Regions from separate parts of the Vagococcus sp. WN89Y genome, predicted to be linked through region 2. Evidence: predicted binding sites of a transcription regulator. Region 2 holds the regulator's gene; the other holds the start of a gene.
What was found. The regulator LexA, encoded in region 2, represses DNA repair genes until DNA is damaged. The targets are predictions, from matches to a motif close to CNAACANNTGTTNG.

Region 1: a site for LexA is predicted at 10,458-10,471, ahead of uvrB (excinuclease ABC subunit UvrB). Genes of this name have one in related genera too.

Annotation. Positions count from the first base shown of each region.
Region 1 covers NZ_JBQPOM010000018.1:67,605-82,430, forward strand. Annotated here, with positions in the region: gene ACTU3N_RS06245 (Bax inhibitor-1/YccA family protein) at 1-510, opposite strand, end outside; gene moaE (molybdopterin synthase catalytic subunit MoaE) at 557-1,009, opposite strand; gene moaD (molybdopterin synthase sulfur carrier subunit) at 1,011-1,256, opposite strand; gene moaC (cyclic pyranopterin monophosphate synthase MoaC) at 1,249-1,734, opposite strand; gene moaB (molybdenum cofactor biosynthesis protein B) at 1,738-2,250, opposite strand; gene moaA (GTP 3',8-cyclase MoaA) at 2,268-3,257, opposite strand; molybdenum cofactor riboswitch at 3,245-3,379, opposite strand; gene yvcK (uridine diphosphate-N-acetylglucosamine-binding protein YvcK) at 3,650-4,558, shown strand; gene eptA (phosphoethanolamine transferase EptA) at 4,667-6,304, shown strand; gene pmrA (two-component system response regulator PmrA) at 6,301-6,978, shown strand; gene pmrB (two-component system sensor histidine kinase PmrB) at 6,978-8,084, shown strand; gene uvrB (excinuclease ABC subunit UvrB) at 8,214-10,235, opposite strand; gene ACTU3N_RS06300 (ABC transporter ATP-binding protein) at 10,987-11,709, shown strand; gene bioD (dethiobiotin synthase) at 11,651-12,373, opposite strand; gene bioC (malonyl-ACP O-methyltransferase BioC) at 12,366-13,115, opposite strand; gene bioF (8-amino-7-oxononanoate synthase) at 13,102-14,256, opposite strand; gene bioB (biotin synthase BioB) at 14,253-14,826, opposite strand, start outside.
Region 2 covers NZ_JBQPOM010000066.1:47,802-62,627, reverse strand. Annotated here, with positions in the region: gene ACTU3N_RS19095 (putative adhesin) at 1-886, opposite strand, end outside; gene tyrB (aromatic amino acid transaminase) at 1,079-2,272, opposite strand; gene alr (alanine racemase) at 2,376-3,455, opposite strand; gene dnaB (replicative DNA helicase) at 3,491-4,897, opposite strand; gene ACTU3N_RS19075 (quinone oxidoreductase) at 4,961-5,944, shown strand; gene pspG (envelope stress response protein PspG) at 6,117-6,359, opposite strand; gene dusA (tRNA dihydrouridine(20/20a) synthase DusA) at 6,493-7,512, opposite strand; gene ycaC (isochorismate family cysteine hydrolase YcaC) at 7,760-8,383, shown strand; gene traF (conjugal transfer protein TraF) at 8,422-9,738, opposite strand; gene zur (zinc uptake transcriptional repressor Zur) at 10,014-10,529, shown strand; gene ACTU3N_RS19045 (CsbD family protein) at 10,657-10,866, opposite strand; gene dinF (MATE family efflux transporter DinF) at 11,059-12,387, opposite strand; gene lexA (transcriptional repressor LexA) at 12,463-13,074, opposite strand; gene ACTU3N_RS19030 (diacylglycerol kinase) at 13,183-13,551, opposite strand; gene plsB (glycerol-3-phosphate 1-O-acyltransferase PlsB) at 13,649-14,826, shown strand, end outside.

The sequences.
Region 1 (14,826 bases), on a different contig from region 2:
AATCCACATCAGCGTTTCGCTTTTCAGCCAGAAATTAACCAGTGATGCCAGAACAATACCAATCAGCCCCATAAACAGCATGCTGCCCATGCCGCTCAGGTCGCGTTTGGTGGTGTAGCCATACAGGCTCATCGCGCCGAACATCCCGGCGGTCACCACAAACGTCGCGGCGATAGACTGCGCCGTATAGAGCAGCAAAATGCTGGAAAGCGTCAGGCCAGTTAGCGCGGAATAGAGCATAAAAAGCGTGGTGGCGACACCCGCGCTCAGCTTCTGGATAAGCCCGGAGAGCACAAATACCAGCGCCAGTTGTGCGATAATCAGCCCGAAGAAGGTAACGCGGCTGGCGAAGACCATTTGCATTACCGCTTCGCTGCTGGCGGCGTACCAGGCCACAAAAGCGGTCAGTAACAGGCCGCACGTCATCCAGCCATACACCTGCGCCATATAGGTTTGCAAGCCGGTTCGGCTTTGCTGGACTATTGAGTCCGAACGAGGAAAACGGTCCATAATCACTCCTGATCGATGGGAAAACTTCCTATAAGGTTAACACAAATTACCAGCGCTTCGCGGCCTGGCGATCGCTATCGCGCGCTTCCACCCAACGCTCGCCCTGCAACGTTGCTTCCCGCTTCCAGAACGGCGCGCGGGTTTTCAGATAATCCATGATAAATTGCCCGGCCTCAAACGCGCTGCTGCGGTGCGCGCTGGCAACGCCGACGAAGACGATTTCGTCGCCCGGCCAAAGCTCGCCGACGCGGTGATAAACCGTTACCCGCCCCAGCGGCCAGCGGCCGCGCGCTTCATCGACGATTTCCGCCAAAGACTTTTCCGTCATCCCTGGATAGTGCTCAAGGGTCAGCGCGCTGACGCTATCGCCCAGATTATGATTGCGCACTTTACCGGTAAAGGTGACGACCGCGCCATCTTCATCGTGCGCCGCCAGCCAGGCGTACTCGTCTGCAATGTTAAACGCCGCGCGCTCAACGCAAATCCGTGTCTCGCCCATTTCAGCCTCCGGTGACCGGCGGGAAGAACGCCACTTCATCGCCGCTTTGTAAAGGATGGCTGAAATCCACCAGCGTTTGATTAACCGCCGCCAGCAGTTTGCCGTCTTCCAGCGCCAGCGCCCAGCGATCGCCCTGCGCTGCCAGATGCTGGCGCAGCGCCTCTACAGAGGGAAAAACGGTGTCGGTTTGCATACTGTCGCAGCCGACAAGTTCACGCACCTGCGCGAAGAATAAAATGTTAATCATCACTCTCTACCCTGAAATCTCCCGATTTGCCGCCGCTTTTTGCCAGCAGGCGCACCGGGCCGATAGTCATATCTTTTTGTACCGCTTTGCACATATCGTAAATCGTCAGCGCCGCAACCGAAGCCGCCGTCAGCGCTTCCATCTCGACGCCGGTTTTGCCGGTTAAGCGGCAAAGGGACTCAATCCGCACGCGGTTGTGCTCCGGCTGCGCCTGTAACTGCACTTCGACTTTGCTTAAAAGCAGCGGGTGGCACAGCGGGATCAGCTCCCAGGTGCGTTTTGCCGCCTGAATCCCGGCGATCCGCGCCGTGGCGAACACATCGCCTTTATGGTGACTGCCGTCGATAATCATCGCCAGCGTTTGCGGTTGCATGGTAACAAAGGCTTCGGCACGCGCTTCGCGCACGGTTTCTGCTTTCGCCGACACATCAACCATGTGCGCTTCGCCATCGGCGTTAATGTGGGTCAGTTGCGACATAACTTACTTCTTCAGATGAGGATGGAAATTACACGGGCGCGTGCGGGCGTCCAGTTGCGGGGCAATAATGTTTTCCCACGCGGTGCGGCACGCTTTGGTGGAACCCGGCATGGCAAAAATCAGCGTTTTGTTGGCAATGCCCGCCACCGCCCGCGATTGCAACGTCGCGGTGCCAATCTCTTCAAAAGAGAGCATGCGGAACACTTCGCCAAAACCGGCTATTTCGCGATCGAACAGCGGCAGCAACGCCTCCGGGGCCTGATCGCCCTCGGTTAAACCGGTGCCGCCGGTTATCAGCACCACCTGCACATCATCGCTGGCAATCCATGCAGACACCTGGGCGCGAATGGCGTAACGGTTCTCTTTGACAATGGCTTTGCCCACCAGCTGATGCCCGGCCTCGTGGGCCGCATCACGTAGATAATGGCCGGACGTGTCGTCTTCTTCACCACGACGGTTCGATACCGTCAAAATCGCTATCCTTACCGGGATAAACTCAGCGCTAACCTGGCTCATGTCACTCTCCTTGCGGCTTAGCCGCCGATATATGAAAGGTTTTGCGTAATGCCGGTGTCGCCCTGATGCAGGAAGTGCGTCTGCTTTTTATGGGTTAAGGCCTCGGCAATACGCTGCTCCAGCATCGGTTGCTGCGCGTCCGTTTGCAACAGATCGCGCAACGCCACGCCGCCATCGCCAAACAGGCACAAATGCAGCTTGCCGGTAGACGACACGCGCAGACGGTTACAGCTGGCGCAGAAATCTTTTTCATACGGCATGATAAGGCCTATCTCGCCGGTGTAATCCGGGTGGCAAAAAACCTGTGCCGGGCCGTCGCTGCGCTGGCGCAACTGATGGATCCAGCCACGCTTAAGCAGCTCATCGCGCAATACCATGCCTGAGAGATGGTGCTTGCGGAACAGTTCGCTGCCCTCGCCGGTTTCCATCAACTCGATAAAGCGTAACTGGATAGGGCGTGATTTGATCCACGCGAGAAAGGTGTCAAGCTGGTGATGGTTCACGTCGCGCATCAGCACGGTGTTGACTTTGACTTTGGCAAAGCCCGCCGCGAACGCCGCATCGATACCGTCCATCACCTGACGGAATTTATCCTGCCCGGTGATAGCGTGAAACTGGCGGGCATCGAGGCTATCGACACTGACGTTAATCGCAGTCAGCCCGGCCTCACGCCAGTGGGCAACGTCACGCGCCAGGCGATAGCCATTGGTGGTGACGGCAATCTGGCGAATGGCGCTGTTTTCATGCACGGCGGCAATGATATCGGTAAAATCGCGACGCAGAGAGGGTTCGCCGCCGGTCAGGCGCACTTTTTCCGTGCCCATCGCGCTGAAGGCGCGGGTCACCCGGCGAATTTCATCGACGCTGAGGAAGCCTTTATTGCTCACGCCGCCCGGTTTGTAGCCGTCCGGCAGGCAGTAGGTGCAACGAAAATTGCACACATCGGTGATCGACAAACGTAAGTAGTAGAACTTACGCGCGAACGCATCAGTAAGTTGTGAAGCCATGTACACCTTTCCAAATACGGGAGATGCAGTCATTTCTTCCTGCACCCTGGTGACGGTATCGCCACGGCCAGAGCACCCTATTTTTCAACGTAGGCACCAAGGCTTGAGTGTATGTCCCTGGGTTTTTCGGATAATTATCCGAAATACATTAGGGTTAAGTTATCAGTAACACTAAGATTGATTAAGCGGATAGTAGCGCGTTCAGCACCCTTTCGCCAGAATCAATATCGCTATATAAAATCGTATATAGCGACATGATCGTGCACTTTCGCTACAGAGTACGTGAAACATCTGTTTTTGCTTTGATATGTGTCATTTTCCGCTGTTCGCGGCATCGTCTTTTGGTGGTATTTACGCTACCGTAGCGCGATAAATATTTATAAGGAATGATTATGCGTAATCGCACACTTGCAGACCTGGATCGTGTTGTCGCGCTTGGCGGCGGGCATGGCCTCGGGCGTGTGATGTCTTCTCTTGCCTCGCTGGGATCACGGCTTACCGGTATTGTTACGACCACGGATAACGGCGGCTCTACCGGGCGCATCCGCCGCTCGGAAGGCGGTATTGCCTGGGGTGATATGCGCAACTGTTTAAACCAGCTGATCACCGAACCGAGCGTGGCGTCGGCGATGTTTGAGTACCGTTTTGGCGGTAATGGCGAACTTTCCGGACATAACCTCGGAAATTTAATGTTAAAGGCGCTCGACCACCTCAGCGTGCGGCCTCTGGAAGCGATAAATTTAATTCGTAACTTATTAAAGGTGGATGCTTTTCTGATCCCGATGTCAGAGCAACCGGTTGATTTAATGGCAACAGACAGCGAAGGGCATACGGTTTATGGCGAGGTCAATATCGACCAGCTTCATGCGCCGGTGCAAAATTTAATGCTGTCACCGCCCGTTCATGCCACGCGCGAAGCGGTTGAGGCGATTGCCGAGGCCGATCTGATTGTTATCGGGCCTGGCAGTTTTTACACCAGCCTGCTGCCGCTGTTATTGCTTGAGGATTTGGCCCAGGCGCTGCGCCGCACGCCCGCGCCGGTGGTGTATATCGGTAACCTGGGCCGTGAGCTAAGCCCGGCTGCGGCCAGCCTGACGCTGGCGGATAAGCTCGCGATTATGGAGCAGTACGTCGGTAAAAAAATCATTGATGCCGCCATTGTCGGGCCAAAGGTTGATGCCAGCGCGGTGACAGACCGGCTGATTATCCAGGAAGTGCTGGAAGCCAGCGATATCCCCTATCGCCATGACCGCAAGCTTCTGCGCGCGGCGCTGGAAAAAGCGGTGCAACAATTAGGGTGATACCCCGGCGAGTGACTGCCCCCTCGCCGGGCATTTCTTAACATCTTAAGGTTGTCTTAAAAAACCCCTGTCAGCATAGCGGTATTCTATGTTGAGACAGGTCATTGTATGTTCCGTTTTCCCCGGCCAGCCCTGAGCCGTACTGCATTTATTTCTCTGTGTGCGCTTTTTATTGCGCTGGCCCTGAATGTGGCATTCTATCGCCAGGCATTCAGCTTATTACCGGTAAATTCTTTGCATAACGCGCTGGTCTTTCTCTCCATGCCAGTGGTGGCTTTCAGCGTAATTAATAGTGTGTTATCGCTGGCCGCTTTCCTGCGTCTCGATAAAGTGGTTGCCAGCGTATTTATTATCGCCAGCGCCGCCGCACAATATTTTATTATGACCTTCGGAGTGATCATCGATCGCTCGATGATCGTTAATATCCTGGATACCACACCGGCAGAAAGCTTTGCCCTGCTGTCAGGCAAACTGATATTAACGCTGTTATTTACCGGCGTGCTGCCGGTGATTATTGTCTGGTGGATAAAAATAAAACCCGCACGCAGCACATTGCGCAGTATTCTTTCGCGTGTTGTCAGCCTCTTTATTTCTGCGCTGCTTATCGCGCTGGTGGCGCTGCTGTTTTATAAAGATTACGCCTCGCTGTTTCGTAATAATAAAGAGCTGGTGAAATCCCTAAGCCCGTCCAATACTATTGCTGCATCTTTGTCATGGTATTCCCACAATCGCATGGATAATTTGCCGCTGGTACGCTTAGGGGAAGATGCCGTACAGCGCCCGGAAATGCGTAATGGCCCGCGTAAAAACCTGACCATATTAATTGTTGGTGAAACCTCCCGGGGGCAAAATTTCTCTTTAGGCGGCTATGAGCGGGAAACGAACCCGCGCCTGAAACAGGACAAGGTGATTTATTACCCCAACACCACCTCCTGCGGCACGGCCACGGCGGTGTCGGTTCCTTGTATGTTTTCCGGTATGCCGCGTGCGCATTACGACGACAGTCTGGCGCATCATCAGGAAGGATTGCTGGATATTGTTCAACGCGCGGGTATTCAGGTGTTATGGAATGAAAATGACGGCGGGTGTAAAGGCGCGTGCGATCGCGTGCCGCACCAGGATATGACGCAACTGAATTTGCCAGGTTACTGCATTAATGGCGAGTGCCAGGACGAGGTATTATTTCACGAACTGGCGCAGTATATCGATACATTGCACGGCGACGGCCTGATTGTATTACACACTATTGGCAGCCACGGACCAACCTATTACAACCGCTACCCCAGGGAATTTCGCCGGTTTACACCGACGTGCGATACCAATGAAATCCAGTCCTGCTCACGGGAACAATTAGTTAATACTTATGACAATACGATTTTATATGTCGACTATATTGTTGATAAGGCGATTAAATTATTGCAATCGAAGCAGGATAAATTTACCACCAGCCTCGTGTATCTCTCCGATCATGGTGAGTCGCTTGGGGAAAATGGCGTCTATTTGCATGGGCTGCCTTACGCTATCGCCCCCGAAGCGCAAACCCACGTGCCGATGCTGCTCTGGCTGTCTGACGATTACCAGAAGCGTTACGGGGTGGACAGTCAGTGCCTGCAAAAACAGGCGCAGGCACAGGCTACGTCGCAGGATAATCTCTTCCCGACAATGTTGGGTATACTTGGCGTCAGCACGAAGGTCTATCGTGCCAGTGAGGATTTATTAACACCGTGCCGGGAGCAGGCAAAATGAAAATTCTGGTGATTGAAGACGATGCCCTGCTGTTGCAGGGGCTCATCCTGGCCATGGAGAGTGAGGGCTACGCCTGCGACGGCGTGGCGACGGCAAAGGAAGCCGCGCTGTGCCTGGCTGCAGGCCACTATAGCCTGATAGTGCTTGATTTGGGCCTGCCGGATGAAGACGGCCTGCATCTGCTGGCGCGGCTGCGCCGGGAAAAATATACCCTGCCGGTGCTGATCCTGACCGCCCGCGATACCCTGGATGACAGGGTTGCGGGCCTGGATACCGGTGCGGATGACTATCTGGTGAAACCGTTCGCGCTGGACGAACTGAATGCCCGTATTCGCGCGCTACTGCGCCGCCATCATAACCAGGGCGATAACGAAATCACCCACGGCGATCTGCGCCTTAACGTCACGCGCCGCCAGGCGTGGCTGGGGGAGCAACTGCTGGAGTTGACGCCCAAAGAGTACGCCCTGCTTTCGCGCCTGATGTTAAAAGCCAACAGCCCGGTGCACCGGGAAATTCTCTACAACGATATTTACAACTGGGATAACGAGCCTTCCACCAATACCCTGGAAGTGCATATCCATAACCTTCGGGACAAGATAGGCAAGTCCCGCATTCGCACCGTGCGCGGCTTTGGCTACATGCTGGTGCAGGCGGCGACAAGGGATTGCACGTGATGACGCTGTTCCCCTTCAAAAGCAGAAGTATGCGCAGCCGCCTGCTGCTGACCATCGGCGGCATTCTGGTGTTTTGCCAGTTAATCAGCGTGTTCTGGTTGTGGCATGAGAGCGAAGAGCAGATCCAGCTTCTGGTCGAAAGTGCTGTCACTGAACACAACAACCACAAACAGATTGCCCATGAAGTCCGCGAAGCGGTCGCCAGCCTGCTGGTGCCAAGCCTGCTGATTGTGGGCCTGGCCTTGCTTATCTGTATGCAGGCGGTGAAAACCATCACCCGACCGCTTTCAGAGCTGCAACGCGAGCTGAATAAGCGCACGCCGGATAACCTGCACCCCATCACCCTGCACAATAGCGTGAGCGAAGTCGAGGCGGTCACCTCATCGATTAACGAACTGGTTTCACGCCTGACCCTGACGCTGGAGCGGGAGCGCCTGTTTACCGCAGACGTTGCGCATGAGCTGCGCACGCCGCTCGCCGGGCTGCGCCTGCATCTGGAGCTGATGGCAAAAAGCAACAAGATCAATGTGGAGCCGTTAATTCAGCGCCTCGATCAAATGACGGAAAATATTGGTCAGCTGCTGCAACTGGCCCGCGTCGGCCAGTCGTTCTCCGCGGGCAGCTACCAGCAAGTGATGCTGCGCAACGATGTGCTGCTTCCCCTGCGTGACGAACTGGAGACTATGCTTGCCAGGCGGGAGCAGCGGCTGGTGCTCGCACAAACCCAGGACATGGCGGTATCCGGCGATGCCACGCTGCTTCGCGTACTGGTCAGAAACCTGGTGGAGAATGCGCACCGTTATAGCCCGGCAGGTTCGACTATCCATGTGCTGCTGGAGCAGGGTGACTCGCCGGTGCTGGCGGTGGAAGATGAAGGGCCTGGCATAGATGAAAGCCGCAGCGGCGAGCTGAGCAAAGCGTTTGTGCGCATGGATAGCCGCTACGGAGGGATCGGGCTTGGGTTGAGCATTGTGTCGCGCATCGCGCAGTTACACAACGCCCAGTTCTTTTTGCACAACCGCCAGGATGCATCCGGCGTGCGGGCATGGGTGAAATTTCACCCTGCCCTGCGCCAGCTTAATAGCTCAGCACCCAAAGATGACTAAAGCCAATAACAATCGCCAGAGCAAATGTAACGGCAAAGAACTCACGAAATTTAAATTGTTGCATCACACTACCTCCACTTAACTGGAGGTAGTGTGCCCGGCGAATATTAAGGGAACATTAAGCAAGGCTCAGGAGGCGGCGATAAACAACTCGCGCAGTTGATGCAGCTGATCGCGCACGCTGGCAGCCTCTTCGAACTCAAGGTTTTGCGCATGCTCCATCATCTTGCCTTCCAGCTCGTGGATTTTCTGTTGCAGCGCTTTCGGAGAGAGCGCCAGCTCGGCGGCTTCCACCTGCGCAGGCGTGCGGGACTTGCCGCGCCCTTTCGCACGCGTCTTCGCCAGCCCCTCGCCCAGCGCCAGAATATCCACCACTTTTTTGTTCAGCCCCTGCGGCGTAATGCCGTGCTCTTCGTTATAGCGCTGCTGTTTCTCGCGGCGGCGTTCGGTTTCGCCAATCGCCTTCGCCATCGACGGGGTGATTTTATCACCATAGAGAATGGCCTTGCCGTTTACGTTTCGCGCCGCACGGCCAATGGTCTGAATAAGCGATCGCTCGGAGCGCAGGAAGCCCTCTTTGTCAGCATCAAGAATCGCCACCAGCGACACCTCCGGCATATCCAGCCCCTCGCGCAGTAAGTTGATGCCGACCAGCACATCGAACTCGCCAAGACGCAAGTCACGGATGATTTCCATACGCTCGACGGTATCAATGTCCGAGTGCAGATAGCGCACCCGCTCGCCGTGCTCCTCCAGGTACTCCGTGAGGTCTTCCGCCATGCGTTTGGTCAGCGTCGTCACCAGCACGCGTTCGTTAATTGCCGCGCGTTTGCGGATTTCCGACAGCAGGTCATCTACCTGAGTCGCCACCGGACGCACCTCAATCACCGGGTCAAGCAGGCCGGTCGGACGCACCACCTGATCGACAACGTCTTCACCGGATTTTTCCAGCTCGTAATTGCCCGGCGTTGCCGAAACATAAATGGTTTGCGGCGCCAGCGCTTCGAACTCTTCAAATTTCAGCGGGCGGTTGTCCAGCGCCGACGGCAGACGGAAACCATACTCCACCAGCGTCTCTTTACGCGCCCGGTCGCCGCGATACATTCCGCCGATTTGCGGGATAGTGACGTGGGACTCATCGACCACCAGCAGACCGTCTGCCGGGAGGTAATCAAACAGCGTCGGCGGCGGCTCGCCCGGCCCGCGCCCGGAGAGATAGCGGGAATAGTTTTCGATCCCGGAGCAGTAGCCCAGCTCGTTCATCATCTCCAGATCGAACTGGGTGCGCTGGCTGAGGCGCTGTTCTTCCAGCAGCTTGTTGTTTTCCAGCAGCGTTTTACGGCGCACGGCCAGCTCATCTTTTATCTCCTCCATCGCCTGCACGATACGCTCGCGGGGCGTGACGTAGTGCGTTTTCGGATAGATGGTAAAGCGCGGGATAACGGACTCAATATGCCCGGTCAGCGGGTCAAACAGCGACAGACGCTCAACTTCTTCATCGAACAGCTCCACGCGCAGCGCCAGGTCATCAGACTCCGCCGGGAAGATATCGATAACCTCCCCGCGCACGCGGAACGTGCCGCGCTGGAACGCCTGATCGTTACGCATATATTGCAGCTCCGCCAGGCGGCGCAGGATCGCGCGCTGATCGATAATCATGCCTTTGGTCAGATGCAGCATCATTTTCAGGTAGAGATCGGGGTCGCCCAGACCGTAGATAGCGGACACCGACGCCACCACCACCACGTCGCGGCGCTCAAGCAGGGCTTTGGTGGCCGACAAACGCATCTGTTCGATGTGCTCGTTCACCGACGCATCTTTTTCAATAAAGGTGTCCGAGCTGGGGACGTAGGCTTCCGGCTGATAGTAATCGTAGTAGGAAACGAAGTACTCCACGGCGTTCTCCGGGAAGAACTCTTTCATCTCGCCATACAGCTGCGCGGCCAGCGTTTTGTTCGGTGCCAGCACCATCGTCGGGCGCTGGAGATCGGCAATCACGTTCGCGACGGTGAACGTCTTCCCTGAACCGGTAACACCCAGCAGCGTCTGGTGTGCAAGGCCGTCTTCCAGCCCTTCCTTGAGGCGACGTATAGCTTCAGGCTGATCGCCGGAAGGACGAAAAGCGGAATTCAGTTTGAACGGTTTACTCATGAACGGCTACCTGGTGAAGGAATGAGCGGGCAGGTAACCTATTTTACTCACCAGCGTGACTTTTGCCAACCTGTAATACTGGATGAAAAAACAGTGGCGTCTACGAAAATTTGTACTAAGTACGGCCCTCACGGCGATTAGCTTCTGAAATTTACGCTCCGGCCAGATAAAAACGCCCCGCTTTAGGGTTATCCCCAGAAATTTTCCTGGATTAACATTTGTCAAGCACGCGTTTGAAAGTTTTGTGGCAGCCGGTGACACTTTTCTTACAGGCATTGATTTTATTTAACGTGTTGATTTAAAAAACAAAATATAAAAAGCTGTGTTTCGCGTCAATTCAGACGCAGGCCGCGCAGTTGCTCGCTTGTAGCACGTTTTCTAACTCTAATGCACAAGGTTATCCACAGGAATAGTGGATAACTGCCGCCAGGCCGGACTGCCAGCCTTCCGCCAAATTCCTAATTTACCTGGCGAAGCGGCGCACAAAAAAAATTTATTGATTCTTTTTGCTACCGATCCGGGAAAACAGCGCCGGATCGGCTTGCGATCCGCCTCACAAATTGTTGCTTTAATGCACCACCATTCGCCACGGTAGCACTGGCAAAGTGCAGCATTTTATTATTTGATCCGCTTTTCATCGCGCCGCAGGGCGATCTTCTACTGGTTATGTCCGAAAAAACCGTCTTTTGCTCACAATGGCAAGCCTTTTGCACATCATTCCTGTCAGCCTGACCCCAGTGAGGAGTGAATCATGTTGAGCTTGCGTGCAGTCAATCAGTTCTACGGCGATCGGCATATTTTATGGAACGTGGATCTCGATTTACTTCCCGGTGCCTGTACGTCAGTCATCGGCTTGCCCGGTATGGGTAAAACCACGCTGATTAACTGTATCGCGGGATTTCTGCCGGTGGAGAGCGGCAGCATCATCTGGCAGGAAGACGGTGAAATCGCGCAGGATTTGCACCTGATGCAGGCGGCTCACCGTAGCGCGCTGGGCATTGGATATGTGCCGCAGGACCGGCGCATCTTCTCGCAACTGACCGTGGAGGAGAACCTGCATATCGCGGTCCTCGCAGGCGGCGATGCGGGCAACAGCCTGCGCCAGGATATTTATGACCTGTTGCCGGAGCTGTATGCGCTGCGCAAAGCGAAAGGCGCGGAACTGGCCGACGATCTGCAACAGCAGCTGGCCGTGGCGCGGGCGCTGATGACCCGCCCACGGCTGTTGATCCTCGATGAACCGACGCGCGGGCTGGGCCAGGCGTTTATCCATAAGCTGGGTAACTTAATTGTGCGGCTGAATCAGGAGTTCGGAATGACTATCCTGCTCGCCGAAGAACGCCTCTCCTTTATCCGGCGAGTCACGGATCGTTTTTATCTGCTGCACCGGGGGCGCAACGTGGCCGAAGGCAGCATTAAGCAACTGGACGACCCACGGCTTCTGCAATGGATGACGCCGGAGCCAGCACGCTAAGATCCAGGTAATGACCCAGCGTCTCCTGTTCCGCCGCCTGGCCAAGCCAGGGGATCTCGCCAATGCACGGTGCCGGTAACATGCGCCGCAAGGTCGCCAGATACTCCGCGTGCCGCTTGCCCGGCACCTGCACATCGTTGGCTATCCAGCCTGCCAGCCGAAGCCCTGCCTGCAAAACGGCCTGCGCGGTGAGCACCGCATGGTTAATACAGCCCAGTTTCACCCCAACCACCAGGATGACCGGCAGGCGCTCCTGGGTGACCCAGTCGGCAAAGGTCAGCGTCTCTGAGAGCGGCGTAAACCACCCGCCAGCACCTTCCACCAGTAGCCACTCGGCCTGGGCTTCCAGCGTGCGTAACCCGGCAGACATCACGGCAGCCTCAATGGCAACGCCCGTCTGTGCGCTGACAATGTGCGGCGAGGTGGGTTCTTCGAAGGTGAACGGATTAACCGTCTCATAGGCCAGCGGCAGGCTGCTGTTACGCTGTAGCGCCAGCGCATCGCTGTTACGCAGCCCTTGTGCGGTCATCTCACTGCCGGACGCCACCGGTTTGTAGCCTGCGCTGCGTAACCCACGTAGATTCGCCGCCTGTAATAAGGCGCAGCTGGCGACGGTTTTACCCACTTCGGTGTCCGTTCCGGTCACAAAATAGCGCTCAGTCACGGGTGATTACTCCCCAAAAAAGATGATAGGTCAGCGGGCATTTGCCCTGCTGTTGCGGCCAGGCCAGCTGCAAGCGCTGCAATGCGCCGCGTGTCAGCCCTTTTTGCCTGCCCGCGTGAAGGTGTGTCGCGCCGATACCTTTCAGCGAGCGCAGCGCGCTGGCGGCATCATCAAAGCAGAGCGTGACGCGCTCAGTCCCCTGACGCAGCCGAAAACCGTGCAGCGCCTGCCCGATGGCCTGCGGCGTTAAAAAACGGTTGGCATGCGGGCGGTCATCAACCGCGCGCCAGGCCTGGTTGAGTTCCGGTAACGAGGCGTCCACCAGGGTGGTAAACGCCACGCTGCCGCCGGGCTGCGTCACGCGGTATAACTCGCTGATGGCCTGGCGCAGGGAGTCGCACCACTGCACCGCCAGGTTGCTCCACACCAGCGAATAGTGGCTGCCTGCCAGGGGCAGCGCTTCAATATCCCCCGCCACGTAGTGCTGCGCGCTGTGCCGCTCGCGCGCGGCGCGCAGCATCGGCGCAGAGAGATCGAGCGCCGTCACTTCGCTGCCCTGCTCACGCCAGTAACGGCTCATCGTCCCCGGCCCGCAGCCTGCGTCCAGCACCCGCGCGGGCGTTTGCGCGCCGAGCTTCGCCAGCAGCAGATCCGCACTCAGGCGCTGCAATGTGTCGTGCTGCGCGTAGCTCTGCGCCGCGCGACCAAAGGCGGCGGCCACCGCCTGTTTATTCACCGCCATGCAGCGCCTCCAGTAACCGGTCGATATCCTCACACTCATGCGCGGCTGTTAGCGTCAGGCGCAGGCGCGCGGTGCCAGGCGGCACCGTTGGCGGGCGGATCGCCGTCACCCAGCAGCCTTGCTGGCGCAGGCGTTCTGCCAGCTGTAATGCGCGCGCATTTTCACCGACAATCAACGGCTGGATAGCGCTTGCGGAGTCCGTCACCGTCATCGCCAGCCCTGTTGCGCCCTGGCGAAAACGGGCAATTAATGCACGAAGATGCGCCCGGCGACGATCGCCCTCCTCGCCACGAATCACCTGCAGTGCCGCGCTCAGCGCCGTTGCCTGCGCGGGCGGCATCGCGGTGCTGTAAATAAGATGGCGGGCGAATTGCAGAAAATAATCCGCCACCGAATGGCTGCACAGCACCGCCGCGCCGCTGACGCCGACGCCTTTACCAAAGGTGACCACCAGCAATTCCGGGCGGATACCCTGCGCATAGCAGCTGCCGCGCCCCTGCTCGCCAACAACGCCCACACCGTGCGCGTCGTCAACCATCAGCCAGGCCTGTGCCTGCCGCGCTGCGCCCGCCAGCTCTTTAAGCGGAGCGCTGTCGCCATCCATGCTGAACACCCCTTCGCTGACCACCAGTTGCTGACCCGCGCACGGTTTTGCCAGCAATGAAGCCAGATGCCCGACATCGTTATGCACGAATCGCCGCAATTGTGCCAGGCTTAGCGTAGCGGCTTCGAGTAAGGACGCGTGGCTGAGTTTGTCGGCAACAATCCTGTCGTCACCGCCGGTCAGCGCCGTAATCACTGCCTGGTTTGCCGCGAAACCTGAAATAAACAGCAGCGCGCGATCATAGCCGAGCCACTCAGCAAGTTCGCTCTCCAGCGCCTGGTGCGCCGTGGTGTAGCCGCTGACGTGGCCCGACCCGCCGCTGCCGACGCCGTAGCGCTCTGCGCCCTGCTGCCAGGCGCGGATCACCGCCGGGTGCTGGCTCAGGCCGAGGTAATCATTACTGGAAAAGTTGCAAAAGTGCTGCTCGCCCAGCGTCAGCCAACGCCCGGCGCCCTGGTCAACGGCGCGGCGCGTGCGAAGGGCATGCTGCGCGCGACGCTCGTCAAGCGCCGCGTCAATGCGTTGCTGCCAGCTCATAGGGCGGCGGCGTTGTAATACTGGTCGGTATCGGCGTGCAGAAGCTGCGCTTCAAGCTGCTGTTGCTGCTCGTTGTCGCCATTGAGTACCTCGGTTTGCTGAGGATTCAGGCCAAGTTTGCGAAACAGTTGCAGGTCTTTGTCTTCTTCCGGGTTTGGCGTGGTCAGCAGTTTGCAGCCGTAGAAAATAGAGTTCGCCCCGGCCATAAAACACATCGCCTGCGTCTGTTCATTCATCTGCTCGCGACCGGCAGAAAGACGCACGTGGGAGGTGGGCATCATAATGCGGGCCACCGCAATGGTGCGGATAAAATCAAACGCGTCGACGTCGTCGTTTTCCGCAAGCGGCGTGCCTTTTACTTTTACCAGCATATTAATTGGCACGCTTTCCGGCGGCGTGGGCAGGTTTGCCAGTTGCAGCAGCAGCCCGGCGCGGTCTTTCACCGTTTCGCCCAGGCCAACGATACCGCCGGAGCAGACTTTGATCCCGGCGTCGCGCACTTTATCCAGTGTATCGAGACGCTCCTGGTAGGTGCGTGTGGTGATGATATTGCCGTAGAACTCCGGGGAA
Region 2 (14,826 bases):
AATGACAACGACCATCCATGGCGATAATAAACGGAGCGCCCTCCGGCGTAACCCGCAGAGGATATGTACGCTGGTTAAGCGCAATATGCCCCAGGCCATTATGAATAATAAACCGGGCAGCAAACGGGAGATCGTCTGCTACAGTACGATTGTGCCGGTAGAGTTGCAGCTGCTCCTCGACACTCAATGTGGAAAGCATCACATTCACCAGCGGGTCGAGTTGCTGCGCCAGGGAGGCTTTGTCCACGTCGCGCCACGCCGCACTCGCCGTCAGCTTCTCAAGCAACGGGCCAATGAGCAGATGTTCTGTAGGCTCAGCCCTGATACCGGGAAAGTGCGCCAGCACGCTGTCGCGTGTTGCATTCAGCAGGGCAACACGCTCCTGCAAGCGCGACACAGCGGCGATGCCTGAGGACTGTGTCGCACCAGGATAACTTGCCAGCGCCAGCGTTTGCGGCAAGGCGTGTTTCGCCGTTCCCTGCGGGGAAATGGCGGCTTCGCCATCATCTGACTGGCTGTTCTCCTCGCGACGGGCCAGCCCCCAGGCCAATGCCCCGGCGGTAGAAAACAGCGTCAGCGCTACGCCTGCCGTTAACCAGAGCCGACCTTGTGCCTTTTCAACAGCCGCAGCAATACCGGCTTCTTCGCTGAGGTGATCGGCTAAGGACATTTTCTCCGGCAGCAGCGGTGCGCTTTCTGTATGCAGACGATTTTTTAACCATTGCCAGGCCCCGCCAGGAACAGGGCTAATGTGTGCAGCTTTTTCCTGTGAGGGACTGACAGACTTAAGTGTGTGGATGACGAGCGGGTGAGTTTCAGAGCGGGTTGCGCAAACGGGCGCGCTGGTGCGGGTATTGTCACGTATGACGGGCAACATTTCAGGCATAAAATCTCCTTGAGATCCTTGGTGTCAGCCCAAAATAAGCCGTAAGCAGCGATTGATTCGTACAAAAATCAATCAAATCAGTTCTTAAAAGAGAAGGAAAAACCGGGAAACAGAACAGTATTCCCGGTATTGCGCCGGGAATATTATTGCAGTATTGCTTTAAAAATCAGGAGATATAAAGTAAGTAAGCACTTACATAACAGCTGCGAATGCCTGTGCGACACGCTGGACGTTACGGCTGTTCAGACCGGCCACGCACATCCGCCCGCTGCCAACCAGGTAAATAGCAAATTCTTCCCGCAGCCTGTCCACTTGCTCAGCGCTTAAACCGGTGTAGCTGAACATCCCGCGCTGTTTCAGCAGATAGTCAAAATTACGCCCCGGTATGGCCTCTTTCAGCACATTAACCAGTTGTTGACGCATCGCCAGAATACGCGTGCGCATCGTTTCCACTTCTGCCAGCCAGGCGGCTTTTAATTCCGCATCACCCAGCACGGTAGCCACCACTTCAGCGCCAAAGTGCGGCGGGCTGGAATAATTACGGCGTACCGTCGCTTTAAGCTGACCAAGCACCCGTGCAGCGGCATCTGCATCTTCGCAAACCACCGAAAGCCCGCCGACGCGCTCGCCATATAAAGAGAAAACCTTCGAGAATGAGTTACTCACCAGCGCGGGCAGCCCGGCTCCCGCGATGGCGCGAATCGCATAGGCATCATCTTCCATACCGGCACCGAATCCCTGGTAGGCAATATCCAGGAAGGGGATAAGATTTCGCGCTTTCAGGACTTCCACCACCTCATCCCACTCGGCATGGGTTAAATCCGCGCCGGTCGGGTTATGGCAGCAAGGATGCAGCAGGACGATGCTCTGCGCCGGCAGGATTTTTAATGCCTCAAGGAAGGCGGCAAAGCGGACGCCATTGGTTTCGTTATCGTACCAGGGGTAAGTACTCACTACGAACCCGGCACCTTCAAAAATAGCGATGTGGTTTTCCCATGTCGGGTCGCTGACCCACACGCCTGAGTCCGGGAAATAGCGCTTGAGAAAATCTGCGCCCACTTTCAGGGCGCCAGAGCCGCCCAATGTCTGAATCGTCGCAACACGGTTTTGCGCCAGCAGCGGGTTATCCGCGCCAAACAGCAGGGGTGCAATCGCGTGGCGGTAGCTATTCAGCCCTTCCATCGGCAGGTAGAGGGACGCGCCATGCGGTTTTGCATTGATACGTGATTGTGCTTCAGCAACCGCTTGCAGCTGCGGGATGATGCTCTCTTCGTTGTAATACAGCCCGATGCTGAGATTGACTTTATCGCTTCTGGGGTCTTCTTTGAAACGCTCCATTAACGAAAGAATGGGGTCGCCAGCGTAGGCGTCGACTTTCTGAAACACGTATCTCTTCTCCGGATTAACAGTAGGCGGGAAACTCCACAATAAACCGGAACAGCGGGAAGATCGAGGGGTAGCGCTTTCGTTTGTAGAAAGCGCCAGAGGATTAATCGAGGTATTTCAGCGTCGCCCTTGAAGTCAGGCGCGTAATAAGTTCGTAAGCACTTACATTTGTTATTTCTGCGATGCGTTCAACGGGCAAACCTTCTCCCCACATCACCACTTCGTCACCGGGCTGGTCTTGTGCGTTGGGGCCAAGATCGACACAAATCATGTCCATCGCAACACGCCCGGCAATCGGTACTTCACGACCGTTAATCAGCATCGGCGTACCGGAAGGCGCGGCGCGCGGGTAACCATCGCCGTAGCCCATTGCCACCACGCCCAGGCGGGTATCGCGCTCGCTCACCCAGGTACCACCGTAGCCCACCGGTTCGCCCGCTTTATGTTCCCGCACGGCGATAAGCTGCGAGGTCAGCGTCATCACCGGTTGAAAACCAAAGTCTGCGCCCCAGGGTTTGCCACAGAGCGGCGAAACACCGTAGAGAATTATCCCAGGACGTACCCAGTCAAAGTGCGACTGCGGCCAGAGCAGCGTCCCGCCGGACGCGGCAATCGAGCGCAGGCCGGGCAAATCGTGCGTAAAGGAGGTGAAGAGATCCAGCTGGCGCTCGGTAGCGCCGCAATCCGGCTCATCGGCGCGGGCAAAATGGCTGGCGACGTTCACCGGCTGCCGCACATTTTTGCAGGCGGCCAGGCGCGCATAAAACGCTTTCGCCTCCTCAGGATGCACACCCAGGCGGTGCATACCGGTATCCAGCTTCATCCAGACGGTTACCGGCTCTTTCAGCGACGCCTTTTCCAGCGCGTCGAGCTGCTCATAGCTGTGGATCACGGTATGGAGCCGATTTTCAGCCACTAACGGCAGATCGCTGGCGGCGAAAAAACCCTCCAGCAATAAAATGGGCTGTGTTATGCCGCCTGCACGCAGTTGCAGGGCTTCTTCGAGACGGGAGACGCCAAAAGCGTCGGCATCAGGGAGCGTTCGCGCGGTCTCAAGAAGACCGTGTCCATAGGCGTTCGCTTTCACGACCGCAACCAGCTGACTGGCGGGAGCCAGTTCGCGCAGGCGTTGCAGATTGTGTCGCAGAGCGCGGCGGTTTACTACTACGGTTGCCGCTTGCATGTTTTTCCTTGCCTTTGAGTAACAATAAAGAAGGGTTATTCGTCGTCGTATTGCGGTCCCGCGTAGTTATCAAAGCGCGACCACTGCCCGTTAAAGGTTAAACGTACCGTCCCGATCGGGCCGTTACGCTGTTTACCAATAATAATTTCTGCGATGCCTTTTAAATCGCTGTTTTCGTGATACACCTCATCACGGTAGATAAACATGATCAAGTCAGCATCCTGCTCGATAGAGCCGGACTCACGCAGATCCGAGTTCACCGGGCGTTTGTCGGCACGCTGCTCCAGCGAGCGGTTAAGCTGCGACAGAGCCACCACCGGCACCTGCAACTCTTTAGCCAGCGCTTTCAACGAGCGGGAAATCTCGGCAATCTCCAGCGTACGGTTGTCCGAAAGCGACGGCACGCGCATCAGCTGAAGGTAGTCGATCATAATCAGGCTCAGCCCCTCATGCTCGCGGTAAATGCGTCGCGCGCGAGAGCGCACTTCCGTTGGCGTCAGGCCGGATGAGTCGTCGATATACATATTCCGCTTCTCCAGCAGAATACCCATCGTGCCGGAGATCCGCGCCCAGTCTTCATCATCTAACTGGCCGGTACGGATACGCGTCTGATCCACGCGGGAGAGCGAGGCGAGCATACGCATCATAATCTGCTCGGCGGGCATCTCCAGACTGAAGATAAGTACCGGTTTATCCTGCAACATCGCCGCGTTTTCGCAGAGATTCATTGCAAAAGTCGTCTTACCCATCGACGGACGCGCAGCCACAATAATCAGGTCGGAGCGCTGCAAACCGGCGGTTTTTTTGTTGAGATCCTGATAGCCCGTATCAACACCGGTCACACCATCATGCGGCTGCTGGAACAGCGTTTCGATACGCGCAACGGTCGCCTCAAGGATCTGATCGATACTCTTCGGGCCTTCGTCTTTATTCGCCCGGTTCTCCGCTATCTGGAAAACGCGCGATTCCGCCAGGTCGAGCAAATCCTCACTGGTGCGCCCCTGCGGGTCGAAACCGGCGTTGGCGATTTCGTTCGCCACAGCAATCATCTCGCGCACTACCGCACGTTCACGCACGATGTCTGCATATGCACTGATGTTTGCCGCACTTGGCGTATTTTTAGAAAGCTCAGCGAGGTAAGCGAAGCCGCCGACAATATCCAGCTGACCTTGTAATTCCAGCGATTCCGCAAGCGTAATCAGATCGATGGGTTTGCCCATCTCTTGCAGGCGGTGCATCTCGGTAAAAATATGGCGGTGCGGACGCGTATAGAAATCTTCAGCGACAACGCGCTCTGCGACATCGTCCCAGCGCTCGTTATCCAGCATTAAACCGCCCAACACCGACTGCTCCGCTTCAATCGAATGCGGAGGAACCTTCATCCCCTCGACCTGGATATCACGGGGTTCAGTCTGTTTGTTGAAGGGTTTATTTCCTGCCATAGTGAATGGAGTTACCTGGGTAATGAATGGTTCGAAAGATTATCACAGAGTTCAGGAGGAAGCATGGCGACACGCATAGAATTTCACAAGCATGGTGGTCCTGATGTGCTGCATGCCGTGGAGTTTACCCCACCCGCCCCGGCAGAAAACGAGGTGCAGGTAGAAAATAAAGCGATAGGCATCAACTATATAGACACCTATATCCGTAGCGGATTGTACCCGCCTCCCTCGCTGCCAAGCGGCTTAGGCACCGAAGCCGCAGGTGTGGTCAGCCAGGTCGGGAGCAAGGTTACGCATATAAAAGTTGGCGATCGGGTGGTGTATGCGCAATCGGCGCTGGGCGCGTACAGCACGGTGCATAATGTCCATGCAGATAAAGTGGCTGTTCTGCCGAACGCTATCTCGTTTGAGCAGGCGGCCGCCTCTTTTCTGAAAGGGCTAACGGTTTTTTACCTGCTGCGCAAAACCTGGGAAATCAAACCGGACGAAGTGTTTCTGTTTCATGCGGCGGCAGGCGGCGTGGGGCTTATTGCCTGCCAGTGGGCAAAAGCGCTCGGCGCAAAGTTAATTGGCACCGTGGGGTCTGCGCAAAAAGCGCAGCGCGCGCTGCAAGCGGGAGCCTGGCAGGTTATCAATTACAACGAAGAGAATGTTCCTGAGCGTGTGAAGGAGCTGACGGGCGGTAAAAAAGTAGGCGTGGTGTATGACTCGGTAGGCAAAGATACCTGGGAAATATCCCTCGATTGTTTGCGCCGTCGCGGTCTGATGGTGAGCTTTGGTAACGCCTCCGGGCCAGTCACCGGGGTGAATCTTGGCATTCTGAATCAAAAAGGTTCGCTCTACGCCACGCGCCCCTCGCTCAATGGCTATGTCACTAACCGCGCGGAGCTGGAAGAAGCCAGCAATGAGCTTTTCTCGCTGATCGCCAGCGGCGTCATTAAAGTCGATGTCGCGGAAAACCAAAAATTTGCCTTAAAAGATGCGCAACGCGCGCATGAAACGCTGGAGAGCCGGGCAACACAAGGTTCCAGTTTGCTGATCCCGTAAAAGATTAGGGCTTCCCGCAGGAAGCCCGTTCTTTTTTTGTTCGGCTGCATTGTAGGGTACAGCGCGATGAATACATTACGTTGAGATAGTGCCAGATTTAATAAGCATATCCTACGTCGTTATATGCAATATACCGGGAAATGTTTCAAGGTTGTGACGAAACACGCATCCTTTAATAGCGCCAGCGGTCATTTCGCGACCAGCGCGGCACCCTCGGTTCTTTGATTGCGCGAACCACCCAGACAACAGCAACCGCCAGCAAAAGCCAGGGTAACAGTTTGATCATCAAGGCGAATAAACCGCCCACAAACATCACCACCGTGGCAACGACCAGCGCCGCCAGAATGCCAAACAGGGAAATCCCCGTCACCAACAGCATGATAAAAAAGCCGATAATAAAAAGTAGTTCCAGCATGTCTCTCTCCCCGGAAAATAGCTCTTTCTTTTCCTATACAAGAAACGTGCCAGTTAGCGTTGATTGATTTAAAACGGAAAAGTCCCGCAGCACGCAACGGGACAGAGTGAATTTGACGACTTTTTGGTGAATTTTAACGATCGCGCGCCACTAAACTCAGCGCATGCTCAACCACCGCCACATCGGCGCCGGGTTTGTGCGCGTTTTCGCTTAAGTAGCGACGCCACTGGCGCGCGCCCGGAATCCCCTGGAACAGGCCGAGCATGTGCCGGGTAATATGGCCCAGATAAGCGCCCTGGCTCAGCTCGCGCTCAATGTAGAGGTACATCGCCCGCACCACGGCGACCGGGTCGGCATCGGCAACGCTCGCGCCATAAATTTCCCTGTCGACCGAAGCCAGAATGCCAGGGTTTTGATACACCTCGCGCCCCACCATCACGCCATCCATATGCGCAAGATGCGCTTTCGCCTCATCGAGAGATTTTATGCCGCCATTAATCGACATCGTTAGCTGCGGGAAATCGCGCTTCAACTGGTAGACGCGTGGATAATCCAGCGGCGGAATCTCGCGGTTTTCTTTCGGGCTAAGGCCGGACAGCCAGGCTTTGCGCGCATGGATAATAAAAGTGTCGCACTCCCCTTTACCGGCGACAGTACCGATAAAGTCGCACAGGAATTCATAGCTGTCGCGTTCATCGATGCCGATACGCGTTTTCACCGTCACCGGAATAGAAACCACGTCACGCATCGCTTTGATACAGTCAGCCACCAGCTGAGCTTCACCCATCAGGCACGCACCAAAGCGCCCGTTTTGCACCCGGTCAGAGGGGCAACCCACGTTGAGATTTACCTCATCATAGCCACGCGCTTCGGCGAGTTTGGCGCAGTGCGCCAGCTGTGCCGGATCGCTGCCGCCAAGCTGCAACGCCACCGGATGTTCTTCTTCGCTGTAAGCCAGGTAGTCGCCTTTACCATGAATAATTGCGCCGGTCGTCACCATCTCGGTGTAGAGCAGTGTGTGGCGCGATAACAAGCGTAGAAAGTAGCGGCAATGCCGGTCCGTCCAGTCAAGCATAGGCGCAACGCTAAACCGGCCATTCCAGTAGGCGTCAGATATTACGGGTTTGGCAGGGGTTTGCTCAGCGTTCGTCATTTCAGAAATACCGTACATTTATAGAAAATGGAGTCTGCGTATCTTACCGCCCAAAGCCGCGTCGTCAGGCACCAGCACCACGATAAGACAATAAGGATTTATTGTATCACAACCGACCCGGCGCCCTGTTTAAGACATTTTTTACCTTGTTGCTCTTCCGCTCTCGTCTATATTTTGAACAAGTTGTACCTATGGAAGACGAGGAACAAGGAGTGGTCTTCCCCTTTAACAGAAACACGGAGTGAATATGTCTAAACCTTATGTTCGTCTGGATAAAAATAATGCTGCCGTTTTGTTAGTGGATCATCAGGCCGGTTTATTATCGCTGGTCAGAGATATCGATCCGGATAAGTTTAAAAATAATGTCCTGGCATTAGGGGATCTGGCTAAATATTTTAAACTTCCCACCATTTTAACCACTAGTTTCGAAACCGGCCCGAACGGTCCATTGGTGCCGGAACTTAAAGAGCAATTTCCTGACGCGCCTTATATCGCTCGCCCTGGCAATATTAATGCGTGGGACAATGAGGATTTTGTGAAGGCGGTAAAAGCAACCGGGAAGAAACAGTTGATTATTGCCGGTGTGGTGACGGAAGTTTGCGTCGCTTTCCCTGCGCTGTCGGCAATTGAAGAAGGTTTTGAGGTTTTTGTGATAACCGATGCCTCAGGCACGTTTAATGAAATCACGCGCCATTCTGCATGGGATCGCATGTCCCAGGCGGGTGTGCAATTAATGACCTGGTTCGGCGCAGCCTGCGAGCTTCACCGCGACTGGCGTAATGATATCGAAGGGTTGGGCACGCTGTTCTCCAACCATATTCCTGACTACCGCAACCTGATGACCAGTTATAATACGCTGACCCAAAAATAAGGCGAGAAACCGGAGGCTCTGCGCCCCCGGTTTATTTTTTAGAAAGTCACTTTCACCTGAGCGCCCGCCCCCCAGGTTTCGTCTTCGCCGACCAGCCCCATTAAATCAAGGTGTACGCGGTTAAAGGGCGCAAACCCCACACCGCCGGTAAAGACGTTTTTATCATCCCCTTTGACATCAGCGCGATAACCGGCACGCACGGCCAGCCAGCTCAGCGGGCGCACTTCTGCGCCAACACCCACATACTGAGAATCTTCTTCGCTCTTAAAGCCCTTCGTCGCGGTTAAATCACCGTCGGCGCTCAGCGTGACCAGATCGTTATGCCACGCCACGCCAGCCGTCACGACCGGGCTGATTTGGTAGGTATCTTTATAACTTACGATGTCGCCCGTTCTGCCGTTCTCAATGAGGATCTCTTTGCTATCGATATCGCGGGAGATCAGGTTCTGACCCGTCAGACCCACCGTAAAATTCTCACTTAAATCAGCGGCTAAACCCACATCGATGTTAAAGCCAGTGTCATCGGTACGATAGCGGCTACTGTTCCAGTCACCGCTGTCGTAATCATAAATCGAGGCGGTGTAGTTATAGACCCAGGTTTTTTGCAGCTTCGGCGTTACCCCCACTGATAATGGTACCCCGCCGACATCAAACTGGCGCGCCATCGCAATCCCGAAGTCCGTGACGATAGCCGCACGACCGGAAGCAGTAGAGTTCAGGTTTTTGGTTATCTCCCGGCTACCGTCCGGCGATAGCGCGGCGTTTAAGGCTTCACTGGCTGCAACAACCGTGCTGTTTTGAATACTCCGCAGGTAATCAATATCTTGCTGATCAACAGAGGAGCTGACGCGCGCGTGCGCATAGCCTTTCGTCACAAAAGCAACTGAGAGCATATCATTTGGAATGCTGACGGCTATCCCTGCGGCGGCTTTTGCCTGTGCTGTTTTGCCCCGCAAGAAATCCAGCTCATCCGCCAGATCCTTTGCGGCGCCCTGGAAGAGATTCACCGTGCCAATAGGATCAGCGACGATCTGGCCCGGCGTCAGGCTATCAACCACGTCACTGTAGTTATCGATCTTGTCACTGATATCGTCGATTTCATCGCGCAGATTATCCTTATCGGTAATTTGCGCCTGAATGCTCGGCAGAATAATGGTTATGTCATCTTCCGGCTGCGCTTTTGCCAGCAAGGCCGGGTTGATTAAGGCACCGCTACCATAGTCTGCCGATGCAACGCCGGTACCGCCCATCGCATCATTACGTGCTTCCGCCCAGGTATTGGTTGCTCCAGCTTCATTGACAGCGAAAAAGGAGACAGCGATAGCAACCACCGACAATCTGAATGTTTTTTTCACAGTTTGCGTCTCATAATCAAATGATTTTTAAGCCTGTTTGCCACCACAAAAACAGGAATGCTCTATTGCTGTGAATAACTCAAAAATAACTAAACGTTCTGCACACGGATGAACGGGCAGAATCATTTTTTATGGTAATGACACACATTATTTATAGAAGACGTTATAGGTTTCGTGAATAAAACCATTCAAAAGAGATCGTCAGACGCCTATTCGGTGTTTCTGACAGGGCATGATAAAGTGTATGTTTACCGTCCTTTGAATCGAGATCGCCTATGGATAAGACCACTTCGCAAGAGATGTTAGCGCAGGCTGAAAAGCTCTGTGCCCAGCGCAATGTGCGCCTGACTCCCCAGCGTCTGGAAGTTTTGCGACTGCTGAGCCTGCAACAGGGCGCAATCAGCGCATATGATCTGCTCGATTTGTTGCGCGAAAGCGAGCCGCAGGCCAAGCCGCCAACCGTTTACCGTGCGCTGGATTTTCTGCTGGAGCAGGGTTTTGTCCATAAAGTCGAGTCGACCAACAGCTATGTGCTGTGCCATCTGTTCGACCAGCCGACACACACGTCCGCCATGTTTATTTGCGACCGTTGTGGCTCGGTAAAAGAAGAGCAAGCTGAAGGGGTGGAAGATATTATGCATGCGCTGGCAGCAAAGCGCGGCTTTGCTCTGCGTCATAATGTCATTGAAGCCCACGGCTTATGCGCCGCCTGTGTAGAAGTGGAATCATGCCGCCAGCACGACCATTGCGAGCACGATCATACTATTCAGATAAAGAAAAAGGTCAGATAAAGAAAAAGGCGCGTTAGAGGTTATTACAGCAGGATAATGTATCGCGCAGAGAGATTAGCGCGGGTCTTGAGGGTGGTACATCCTTGTACCTTCGGGTAGAAATACACACATTGAGGGGGAGCGCTGATTACCAGCGGTAATCGTTCCGTGTTTCCCAGTCCCCAACTTCTTTCTCCGCCTGGTCTTTTGCGTAACCGTAACGCTCCTGGATTTTACCTACCAGCTGGTCACGTTTACCTTCGATAACGGTCATATCGTCATCGGTGAGTTTGCCCCATTTCTCTTTAACTTTACCTTTGAACTGTTTCCAGTTACCGCCGACTTCGTCTTGATTCATCGTTGACTCCTTATCGTTCGGTTAAGAAATTACGTTCTGTTTGCTGAACGTACAGATAAGTGTAGTTAAGGATTTTGCCTTTCGGTTTATATTCGGAATATATAACCATAGAAGGGAACGAAGTCAGGGGAAAGCGAGGCGTGAAACCCACCATAACGAGGCCAGATAAGGTGGATTGGCTATCAGGAAGGGTTAGTTAGCGCCTGCAAACCAGCTGCCTCTGCGCCAGTGACGCCGCCACAGCCAGGCCAGCGTTAGCCCACGCAGCGCGAGAAAAACCGCCAGAGCGAGCCATAGCCCGTGATTGCCGAGCGCAGGAAGCGTGAATAATGTCAGCGCAAAGCCAGCGGCAGCAACCGCCATGCTGTTGCGCATCTCTGCTCCCCGCGTCGCGCCGACAAACATACCGTCCAGCAGATAACACCACACGCCCACCAGCGGCAGGATAACTTGCCAGATCAAATAGTGGTCGGCCAGCAGCTGCAGCTCCGGCAGCGAGGTAAGCAGCGCAATAATACGCTTGCCTGCCAGCGCATAAACAGCGGAAAAGGCCAGCGCCACAAGCAGGGACTGACGACATGCCGCCCGCCAGACCTGCATAAGTTCGCTGCCATCCCGTGCGCCATAAGCCCGCCCGGAATGGGCTTCGACAGCATAAGCAAAACCGTCCAGCGCGTAGGCGGTGAACGTCAGGAACATCATCAGCACGGCGTTTGCAGCAACCGTATCCGCCCCCAGCCGCGCGCCAAACACGGTGATGGACGCGAAGCAGAGTTGCAGGAGCAGCGAGCGCAGCATGATGTCGCGGTTTAGCGCCAGCAAACGCCGGACTCCACCGCGCCATGCGTTTTTCAGCATAGCTACTGGGATCTTACGTAGGGACAACACGCGCCATACCATCAGCAAACCGATAGCAAAAGTGACATACTCGGCGATGGCGGTAGCAAGCGCCGCGCCCTGCACATTCATATGCAGCCCCATGACCAGCCAGACATCCAGCACAATATTGAGCACATTGCCCACCACCAGCAAAATGACCGGCGCACGCGCATACTGCACGCCCAGCAACCAGCCGAGCAGGACAAGGTTGCCCAGCGATGCCGGTGCGCTTAGCCAGCGGATATTCAGAAAGCGCCGCGCCTGCTCCAGCACAGCGTCGCTGCCGCCGGTAATATGCAGCGCCAGATCGATAAGCGGCGCGCGCAGCAGCACAATCAGTACGCCAGCGCCCAGCGCCAGCAGTAAGGGCTGCACCAGCGCACGTAAAAGCGCCGGTGCGTTATTAGCGCCGAATGCCTGCGCCGTCAGACCGGTTGTGCTCATGCGCAGGAACAGCAGCAACATAAACAGAAAGCTGGTTGCCGTTGCGCCAATGGCAACACCGCCGAGGTACACGGCGCTGTCGAGATGGCCGATCACCGCCGTATCCACCAGACCCAGTAGCGGTACGGTGATATTGGAGAAGATCATTGGCAGGGCAAGCCGCCACAGGGCTTTATCGGATGCGGTTAAAAACGCCATGGCATCACAATCAGGTCAGGGAATACGTTTTACGCTGCGGAACCTGAAACGGTGCCGCAGCAGAGAAGAGAGGCGTTACAGCCATTCGCCATTGCGGATGACGCCAACGGCCAGCCCTTCAATGGTAAAGTTTTGATCGCGCAAGTCGACGACAATCGGGGAAAACTCGGTGTTTTCCGGCAACAGTTCGATAGTGTTACCCTGCTTTTTCAGTCGCTTAACGGTGACTTCATCTTCGATGCGCGCCACGACCACCTGGCCATTACGTACATCCTGAGTTTTATGCACCGCCAGCAAATCGCCGTCCATAATACCGATGTCTTTCATCGACATACCGCTAACGCGCAAAAGGAAATCTGCGTGCGGTTTAAACAGCGCCGGATCGACCTGGTAGTGCCCTTCGATGTGCTGCTGCGCCAGCAACGGCTCACCCGCCGCAACGCGGCCAATCAGCGGCAGCCCGGCGACTTCTTCTTCCACCAGCAGGCGAAGCCCGCGTGATGCGCCGGATACAATTTCGATAACCCCTTTACGCGCAAGCGCTTTGAGGTGTTCTTCAGCCGCATTTGGGGAACGGAACCCCAATTGCTGCGCGATCTCCGCACGCGTCGGTGGCATACCTGTCTGGGAGATGCGATCGCGGATAAGATCGAACACCTCTTGCTGCCTGGCCGTTAATGCTTTCATTCCGCCCCCTGGGTGTATATACAGTTATGCTGTGAGTATATACAGTTAAAGGTGATTTTGGAATCAAATTTAAGTAAAAAACCAGGGCGTTATCTCATTCTGGAAGCATTATCGGAAATGTGACCACAAAAGCGTGACCCAGGTGAATAACGCGAGCAGGATAGACATCAGCACCGCTGCCGAACCCATATCTTTCGCGCGGCCAGAAAGTTCATGGTATTCAGCGCCAATGCGGTCGACCACCGCTTCGACGGCGCTGTTGAGAATTTCTACAATCATTACCAGCGACACGGAGCCAATCAGCAGCACGCGCGTAATAGCGTCGACATCCAGAAAGGCCGCGATAATAATGGCCAGAACGACCGCTACGCCTTCCTGGCGGAATGCCGCTTCATTGATCCACGCGGCACGGATGCCCTTCCAGGAATAACCTGCCGCTTTGATAATCCTTGTTAATCCGGTGGTATTATTGGCCATACACGAACCTTTTTTATGTAAATATGCGTCAATGTCTATGTTAGCGTGCTGAGGTACAACAGAAATCATGTGCGCTTTCTGATATTCTTGCCGCGCAATGGCACTATTAACCAGAGGCTTTACATCCTTTATGTCCGGCTGGCCACGAATTTACTACAAATTACTTAATTTACCATTAAGCGTGTTGGTAAAAAGTAAGTCGATACCTGCAGAACCTGCACAGGAACTTGGTCTCGATACATCACGCCCTATTATGTACGTACTGCCTTATAACTCTAAGGCAGACCTGCTGACATTGCGCGCGCAATGTCTGGCTCACAGTCTTCCCGATCCGCTGGAACCGCTGGAGATAGACGGCGCTTTGCTGCCGCGTTTCGTGTTTATCCACGGCGGCCCGCGCGTATTCACCTATTACACGCCGAAAGAAGAGTCCATCAAACTGTTTCACGACTACCTGGATTTACACCGTAGCCATCCGGATCTGGATGTGCAGATGGTGCCGGTATCGGTGATGTTTGGTCGATCGCCCGGGCGCGAGAAAGGCGAAGTCAATCCGCCGTTGCGTATGCTCAACGGTATTCAGAAATTCTTTGCCGTCTCCTGGCTTGGCCGCGACAGCTTTGTGCGTTTCTCACCGCCGGTGTCGCTGCGCCGCATGGCAACCGAGCACGGGACGGATAAAATCATCGCGCAGAAACTGGCTCGCGTGGCGCGTATGCATTTCGCCCGCCAGCGTCTGGCTGCCGTTGGCCCGCGCCTGCCGGCCCGTCAGGATCTCTTTAATAAGCTGCTCTCTTCCAAAGCAATCGCCCGCGCGGTGGAAGACGAAGCGCGCAGTAAGAAAATCTCCCATGACAAGGCACAGCAAAACGCAATTGCGTTGATGGAAGAGATTGCGGCCAACTTCTCCTATGAGATGATCCGCCTGACTGACCGTATCCTCGGCTTTACCTGGAACCGGCTCTATCAGGGCATCAATGTGCATAACGCTGAGCGTGTGCGCCAGCTGGCTCATGACGGGCATGAAATTGTGTATGTGCCCTGCCATCGCAGCCATATGGACTACCTGCTGCTCTCTTATGTGCTCTATCACCAGGGGCTGGTGCCGCCGCATATTGCTGCCGGTATCAACCTGAACTTCTGGCCCGCCGGGCCGATTTTCCGCCGCCTCGGCGCGTTCTTTATTCGCCGTACTTTTAAAGGCAACAAACTCTACTCCACGGTGTTCCGCGAGTACCTGGGCGAGCTATTTAGCCGTGGTTATTCGGTAGAGTA